DNA from 2 places in the Methylobacterium marchantiae genome. Region 1 is predicted to be linked to the other one. Evidence: predicted binding sites of a transcription regulator. Region 1 holds the regulator's gene; the other holds the start of a gene.
The links. Region 1 encodes HrcA, which represses chaperone genes, less so after heat shock. Its sites were predicted from a motif close to GTTAGCACTCNCNNNNNGNGAGTGCTAAC; they were not measured.
Positions count from the first base shown of each region.

Region 2: groES (co-chaperone GroES) is a predicted target of HrcA. The motif match lies at 1,934-1,962, and genes of this name have one in related genera.

Region 1 covers NZ_JBHTND010000025.1:38,858-42,270, forward strand. Annotated here, with positions in the region: gene ACFQ4G_RS16785 (glutaminase) at 1-469, opposite strand, end outside; gene hrcA (heat-inducible transcriptional repressor HrcA) at 673-1,770, shown strand; gene ACFQ4G_RS16795 (AraC family transcriptional regulator) at 1,792-2,793, opposite strand; gene ACFQ4G_RS16800 (hypothetical protein) at 3,038-3,328, shown strand.
Region 2 covers NZ_JBHTND010000014.1:35,322-38,734, reverse strand. Annotated here, with positions in the region: gene groL (chaperonin GroEL) at 1-1,483, opposite strand, end outside; gene groES (co-chaperone GroES) at 1,578-1,865, opposite strand; gene ACFQ4G_RS11760 (magnesium transporter CorA family protein) at 2,080-3,096, shown strand; gene ACFQ4G_RS11755 (lipopolysaccharide biosynthesis protein) at 3,211-3,413, shown strand, end outside.

The DNA.
Region 1 (3,413 bases):
CCACCGCCTCGTCGATGGTGATGGTCGGGTCCTGGGCCAGGAACTGCATGAAGCGCAGGATCTCGCCCAGCGCCTCGCGCGGCTGGTGGCCCGACAGGATCACGTCGGTGACCGCGATGGCGCCGGCATTGATGAAGGGATTGCGCGGGATGCCGCGCTCGCGCTCCAACTGAACGATGGAATTGAACGGGCTGCCCGAGGGCTCGCGCCCGACCCTTCGCCACAGCCGGTCGCCGACCATGCCGAGCGCCAGGGTGAGGGTGAAGACCTTCGAGATGCTCTGGATCGAGAACGGCGTGTCGCTGTCGCCGCCCGCCGCCACCTGCCCGTCGGCATCGATCACCACGATGCCGAACGCCTTCGGGTCGACGCGGGCGAGTTCGGGAATGTAGGTGGCGACCTCGCCCCGGTCCTGCCGGTCGGCCATCTCCTCGGCAATCTCCTTCACCACACGGTCGAGGTCTGGCACGGCGTCGCTCATCTCTGCGGGACAGGGGTTCGATGCGCGCCGGCCCGGGACCCGCGAAGACTCGTGGCGGCGCGAAGGCGGCAGCGCAACGCAAAGGGCATTCCGCTTTGCGGCGGCGCGTCTGGGGATGGTGTCGATGCCGCGGCGGTAAAGGTTGTGCGCGGGCGCGGAGCCGGACACAATCGCGGTTCAGGAAGAACCCATTGACCGAACGCGCGCGCCCCTTCTCATCCCAGCAGCAGCTCCAGGCCCTTTCGGCCCTGAACGAGCGCACCCGAGAGATCTTCCGGCAGATCGTCGAGAGCTACCTCACCACGGGCGAGCCGGTGGGATCGCGCAACCTCGCGCGCATCCTGCCCATGGCCCTGTCCCCAGCCTCGATCCGCAACGTGATGGCGGATCTGGAGCATTCTGGCCTGATCTTCGCGCCGCATACCTCCGCCGGCCGCCTGCCCACCGAGATGGGCCTGCGCTTCTTCGTCGACGCCATGCTGGAGATCGGCGATGTCGGCATCGAGGAGCAGGAGCGGATCGAGGCGCAGATGCGTGCCGCCGCCTCGGGCCACACCTTCGAGAGCGCGCTGGCAGAGGCCTCGACCCTGCTGTCCGGCATCTCGCGGGGGGCCGGCGTGGTCCTCACCACCAAGACCAACGTGCATCTTAAGCACATCGAGTTCGTCCGGCTCGACCCTGCCCGCGCTCTGGTGGTCCTCGTCTCCGACGACGGTTCGGTGGAGAACCGGATCCTCGACCTACCTCTGGGCCTGCCGGCCAGCGCCCTGCAGGAAGCCTCGAACTATCTTAATGCCAGGCTCCAGGGGCGCACCCTCGGGAATCTGCGGGCGGAGATCGAGGCCGGCCGCGAGGCGATGAAGCGCGAGCTCGACGCCATCACCGAACGCCTGGTCGATGCCGGCCTCGCCACTACCGTCGGACCGTCGGACGCGCGCCAGCTCATCGTGCGCGGCCAGGCCAACCTCCTCGACGACCTGCGTGCGGTGGAGGACCTCGAGCGCATCCGCCTGCTGTTCAACGATCTCGAGACGCAGAAGGACGTGATCGAGCTCCTCTCCCGGGCCGAGGGCGGCGAGGGCGTGCGGATCTTCATCGGTTCGGAGAACAAGCTGTTCTCGCTCTCCGGCTCCTCGATGATCGCGGCGCCGTTCCGGGACGGCTCCCAGAAGATCGTCGGCGTCGTCGGCGTCATCGGCCCGACGCGGCTCAACTACGCGCGCATCGTCCCGATGGTGGATTACACGGCGCGGGTGGTCTCGAAGATGCTCGATCGGGGCGGCCGCTGAGGGAGACCGGCCTCGGGCGAGCTAGAGTTCGTTGAACCAATCGTCGACGACGGCCCCGGCATCGGGGAGCGAGATCGAAGCGCCGGAGCGGGCCCTCGCCCTGAGCTCGGCGGGCGAGTAGCCGAAAGCCTGTTGGAAGGCCCTGCGGAAGCTGCGCTCCTGGCGGAAGCCGAAACGGGCCGCGATCTCGGTCATCGGAACGTCGGTCTTTCGCCGCGCCGCGATCTCGCGATGTGCCCGCGTCAGGCGCAGCCGCCGGATGACGCGGGCGACGTCGCCGGTCGCGCTCGTCAGACGGTAGAGCCGCGACCGCGACAGGCCGAAATGCCGGCAGATCAGGGCGGCATCGAGATCGGGATCGGCGAGGTGATCGTCGATGAACCGGCGGATCGCCTTCGTGGTCTCGGCCTCCGGGTCGGCGCCGCTCACGAGTTGCGGAGCCGACCGGCTGAAGCAGGCCGCGAGGAGGAGGAGGCTGGCGCGGCCCGCCAGCGCGGCCTTGGCGGGCGTGAGCGTCTCCGGCAGATCGAGCAGGGCACGGATATGCGCACCGATAATCATCGCCTCGGGAGTGTCCGGCTTGAAGACCCGTCCGTCGATCGGATCGACCGGTCCCATCCCGGCTTCGAGGAGCCGGCGCGGCACGACCAGCGCGGTGAAGGTGATGTCTTCGAGGCGATAGTTCGCGGTGCTGGACAGTTTCGTGACGGAGAGTGAGCCGACCTCGAAGGTCATCTGGCGCCGGCCGCAGACACCCATACCCCGGCCTGCCTCGTAACCGTTGAAGAAGACGTGGTCGAGGCCGGGCCGCTTGGCGACCTCTTCGTTGCGCACGAGGGAGAAGGCGGTCGCCGTGATGCGCCCGACCATCACCGGGCCGAGCAGCCGCCACGACGAGTCGCTCGTGAAACGCCGGGCCTCCTCGGGCGTCACGCGGACCTCGCCCGACGTTTCCATGAGTTCCTGCCAGGCGGCGACCCTATAGGCCGCATCACCGTCGATCAGCCGAATGGACTGTCTCACCGTGGCCGAACTCATGGGACCGTAGCCGAACTCATGGGCGGAGATTTCCAGCCGGAACGCCAACGGACAATTCGTCCCAATTTAGCGGAATAACAAGTCGTTTTGTCCGGTCGACCAGCGGACCGATTGACGGCCCCTCAATTCCGATCTCATCAGTCTATTCGAGGTAGCAATCACCGGCGAAGGTGTTTCAGCCGTCGACGGCAAGCTTCCGTATGAGTATTTTGCGTAGAAAGCATGGATCATGGAAAGCTATATTATTAAATTTTTAAAACCCGTCGCGCTTTCGGCGATCTGCGCCGTGTCGGTTTTCTATCTCACGAAGAGCTTCAGCGCTGCATTCGTCGTCAGCCTGGTGCCGTTGCTGCTCGGCTGGCTGGGTATCATGCAAGGATTTGCCTATGGATTGGCCACCGTCGCCTTCCTCGTTTCCGCCGCATGGGCGGTCACGCCCCCTCAGGTCAAGCTGTTCCTCAGCGAACAAGCGGTTCAGGCGGCGGAATCCCTCAACCAGGAAATGAAGACCGGTAAGTAGTTTCGGACGCGTCCCGCCATGTCGGATTCCCGGGTCGCAGGCGCCAGCCCTGCTCGGAGACGGCAAACTTTGGAACGACCGTCCG
Region 2 (3,413 bases), on a different contig from region 1:
TGCCGGCCTGGATCATGTCGACGTATTCTTCGGTCTGGGCGTTGAAGCCGAAGGTGATCGAAGAGGTGTTGTCGGTGATCTTGCCGACCACGATCGAGCCTTCGACGCCGGAATTGGCGGCGATCTGACGGATCGGGGCCTCGAGCGCCTTCAGCACGATCTTGATGCCGGCCTGGACGTCCGGGTTGTCGCTCTTGAGATCGCGAACGGCCTCACGGGCGCGGAGGAGGGCGGTGCCGCCGCCGGGGACGATGCCCTCTTCCACCGCAGCGCGGGTGGCGTTGAGCGCGTCGTCGACGCGGTCCTTCTTCTCCTTGACCTCGACCTCGGTCGCGCCGCCGACGCGGATGACCGCGACGCCGCCGGCGAGCTTGGCCAGGCGCTCCTGGAGCTTCTCACGGTCGTAATCCGAGGTGGTCTCTTCGATCTGAGCCTTGATCTGGCCGACGCGGGCTTCGATCTCGGTCTTCTCGCCGGCACCGTCGATGATCGTGGTGGTCTCCTTCTCGATGCGGATGCGCTTGGCGCGGCCGAGCATCGGGAGGGTGACGTTCTCGAGCTTGATGCCGAGATCCTCGGCGATCATCTGACCCTGGGTCAGGATCGCGATGTCCTCGAGCATGGCCTTGCGGCGATCGCCGAAGCCCGGAGCCTTGACGGCAGCGACCTTGAGGCCACCGCGCAGCTTGTTCACGACGAGCGTGGCGAGAGCCTCACCCTCGATGTCCTCGGCGATGATGACGAGCGGCTTGCCGGTCTGCACCACGGCCTCGAGCACCGGCAGCATCGCCTGCAGCGACGACAGCTTCTTCTCGTGGATGAGGATGTAGGGGTCCTCGAGCTCGGCGACCATCTTCTCCGCGTTGGTGATGAAGTACGGGGAGAGGTAGCCGCGGTCGAACTGCATGCCCTCGACGACGTCGAGCTCGGTCTCGGCGGTCTTGGCCTCTTCGACGGTGATGACACCCTCGTTGCCGACCTTCTGCATGGCATGGGCGATCATCTCGCCGATTTCCTTGTCGCCGTTCGACGAGATCGTGCCGACCTGGGCGACTTCCTCGGACGAGGCGACCTTCTTGGCGCGGGCGACGATGTCCTTGACGGCGGCGGCGGTGGCGATGTCGATGCCGCGCTTCAGGTCCATCGGGTTCATGCCGGCGGCGACGTACTTGGCGCCTTCGCGGACGATGGCCTGGGCCAGCACGGTGGCGGTGGTGGTGCCGTCACCGGCGATGTCGTTGGTCTTCGAGGCCACTTCGCGCACCATCTGGGCGCCCATGTTCTCGAACTTGTCGGCGAGCTCGATCTCCTTGGCGACGGTGACGCCGTCCTTGGTGATGCGCGGCGCGCCGAAGGACTTCTCGATGACGACGTTGCGGCCCTTGGGGCCGAGCGTCACCTTCACTGCATCGGCGAGAATGTCGACGCCGCGAAGCATCTTCTCGCGGGCATCGGAGCCGAAGCGGACTTCTTTCGCTGCCATGTTCAAATCCTCATGAGGTTCGGAGCCCTGAGGCGCTCGATCGAAGAGCGCGCTCGAAGGGCTCGGATGGGAAGAAGGAAGAGGGCGGGTCGCCTTAGGCGACGACGCCCATGATGTCGGATTCCTTCATGATCAGCAGGTCCTGACCATCGATCTTGACCTCGGTGCCGGACCACTTGCCGAACAGGATCCGGTCGCCGACCTTCACGTCGAGCGCGTTCACGCGGCCGGCTTCGTCACGGGCGCCGGGGCCGACGGCGATGATCTCGCCCTCTTGCGGCTTCTCCTTGGCGGTATCCGGGATGATGATACCGCCCTTGGTCTTCTCTTCGCCTTCGATACGGCGGACGACGACACGGTCGTGCAGCGGACGGAACTTCATGAGCTGCCCTCTTGCTTCGAATTCATGGATGGCGTTGATGCGGCCGGAGGGCGCGCCCAACCCAGGCTGTTAGCACTCCCGAGCGAAGAGTGCCAAAGCCAGGCGGGAGGTAGGCTCAAGCCTTGCGCGAGTCAAGACGGCGACGTCGCGTCGTGCCGCCTTCACAGAGCATGTTCTGCTCCGCGTTCGCCGACAGACGGATGATAATCGCCCCATGATCAGTCTTCAGGGACCGCAAGGCGCGGTCGAGCATTCCGGCGCAGCCGATGGCGGCACCGTGCCGAACCATGCGATCTGGATCGATCTCAACGACCCGAGCGCCGAGGAGGCGGAACACATCGAGGCGGCCACGGGTCTGCGTGTGCCCTCGCGCAAGGCCCTGAGCGAGGTCGAGAATTCGAGCCGCCTGCGCCGCCTCAAGAACGGCCTCTCGCTATCCACGCCGATGATCACCTTCGACAAGGTGGATTCGCAGCTGACCCCGCTCGGCTTCGTCCTGACGAAGGACCGCCTCATCACCGTGCGGTTCAACGAGCTGCGCGCCTTCGCCGAGGTCAAGAAGCGCATCGGCGAGGGCGACGGCGATTGCGCGTCCGGCACCGAGATCTTCCTGCTGCTGATGGAGGAACTGGTCGACAGCCTCGCCGACGCCCTGGAGGAGATGGGGTCCGACCTCGACGCGCTCTCCACCCGGATCTTCGATTTCGACGTGAGGGCAGGCGGCGTCGCCAGCGATGCCGGCAGGACTCCGGGCACCGGAACCCCGCGGCGGCGCGACCTCGCCCTCCGGCGCATCCTGCGAAGCGTCGGGCGACGGGGCAAGGCGCTCGGCAAGATCCGCTCGAGCCTGCTCGGACTGGAGCGCATTCTCCCCTTCGTCGCCGGCGAGTGCGAACACCTCCTCGGCGAGGGCGAGATGCCGCGTTTCGAGACCCTGCGGCGGGACATCGCCTCCCTCGACGAGTTCGAGATCCGGCTGTCGGAAAACGTGCAGTTCCTCCTCGACGCGACCCTCGGCCTCATCAACATCGAGCAGAACAACACCTTCCGGGTGCTCACCGTCGTCTCGGTGGTGGGCGTGCCGCCGACCCTGATCGCCTCGATGTACGGCATGAACTTCAAGCACATGCCGGAACTCGACTGGTTCTACGGCTATCCCTATGGTCTGTCGTTGATCGTCGTCAGCGCGATCATCCCCGTCATCTTCTTCAAGCTGCGCGGGTGGTTCTGAGCCGCGCGCGACCTCGTCTCCTCTCGGCTTAGGGGAATCTTTGCGGGCGGGGCGCAAGGATCGGAAACAGGGCCGGACGTCCGGCGACCAGAATCGACCCCCAGAATCGACCTCATGGCCGTGATCACCGCCTTCATCCTGAATGCCGGGCTCAATTTCGGCCTCGGCCTGCTCCTGGCGAAGCTGATGGGGCCGGCGGATTTCGGCCTGTTCGGCCTCGCCACCACCGGCGCCGTGGTCCTCAACACCCTGGTCTTCGAATGGCTGCGCCTGTCGGCGACGCGGTTCTATTCCAGCCGCGTCCGGCGCGAGGAACC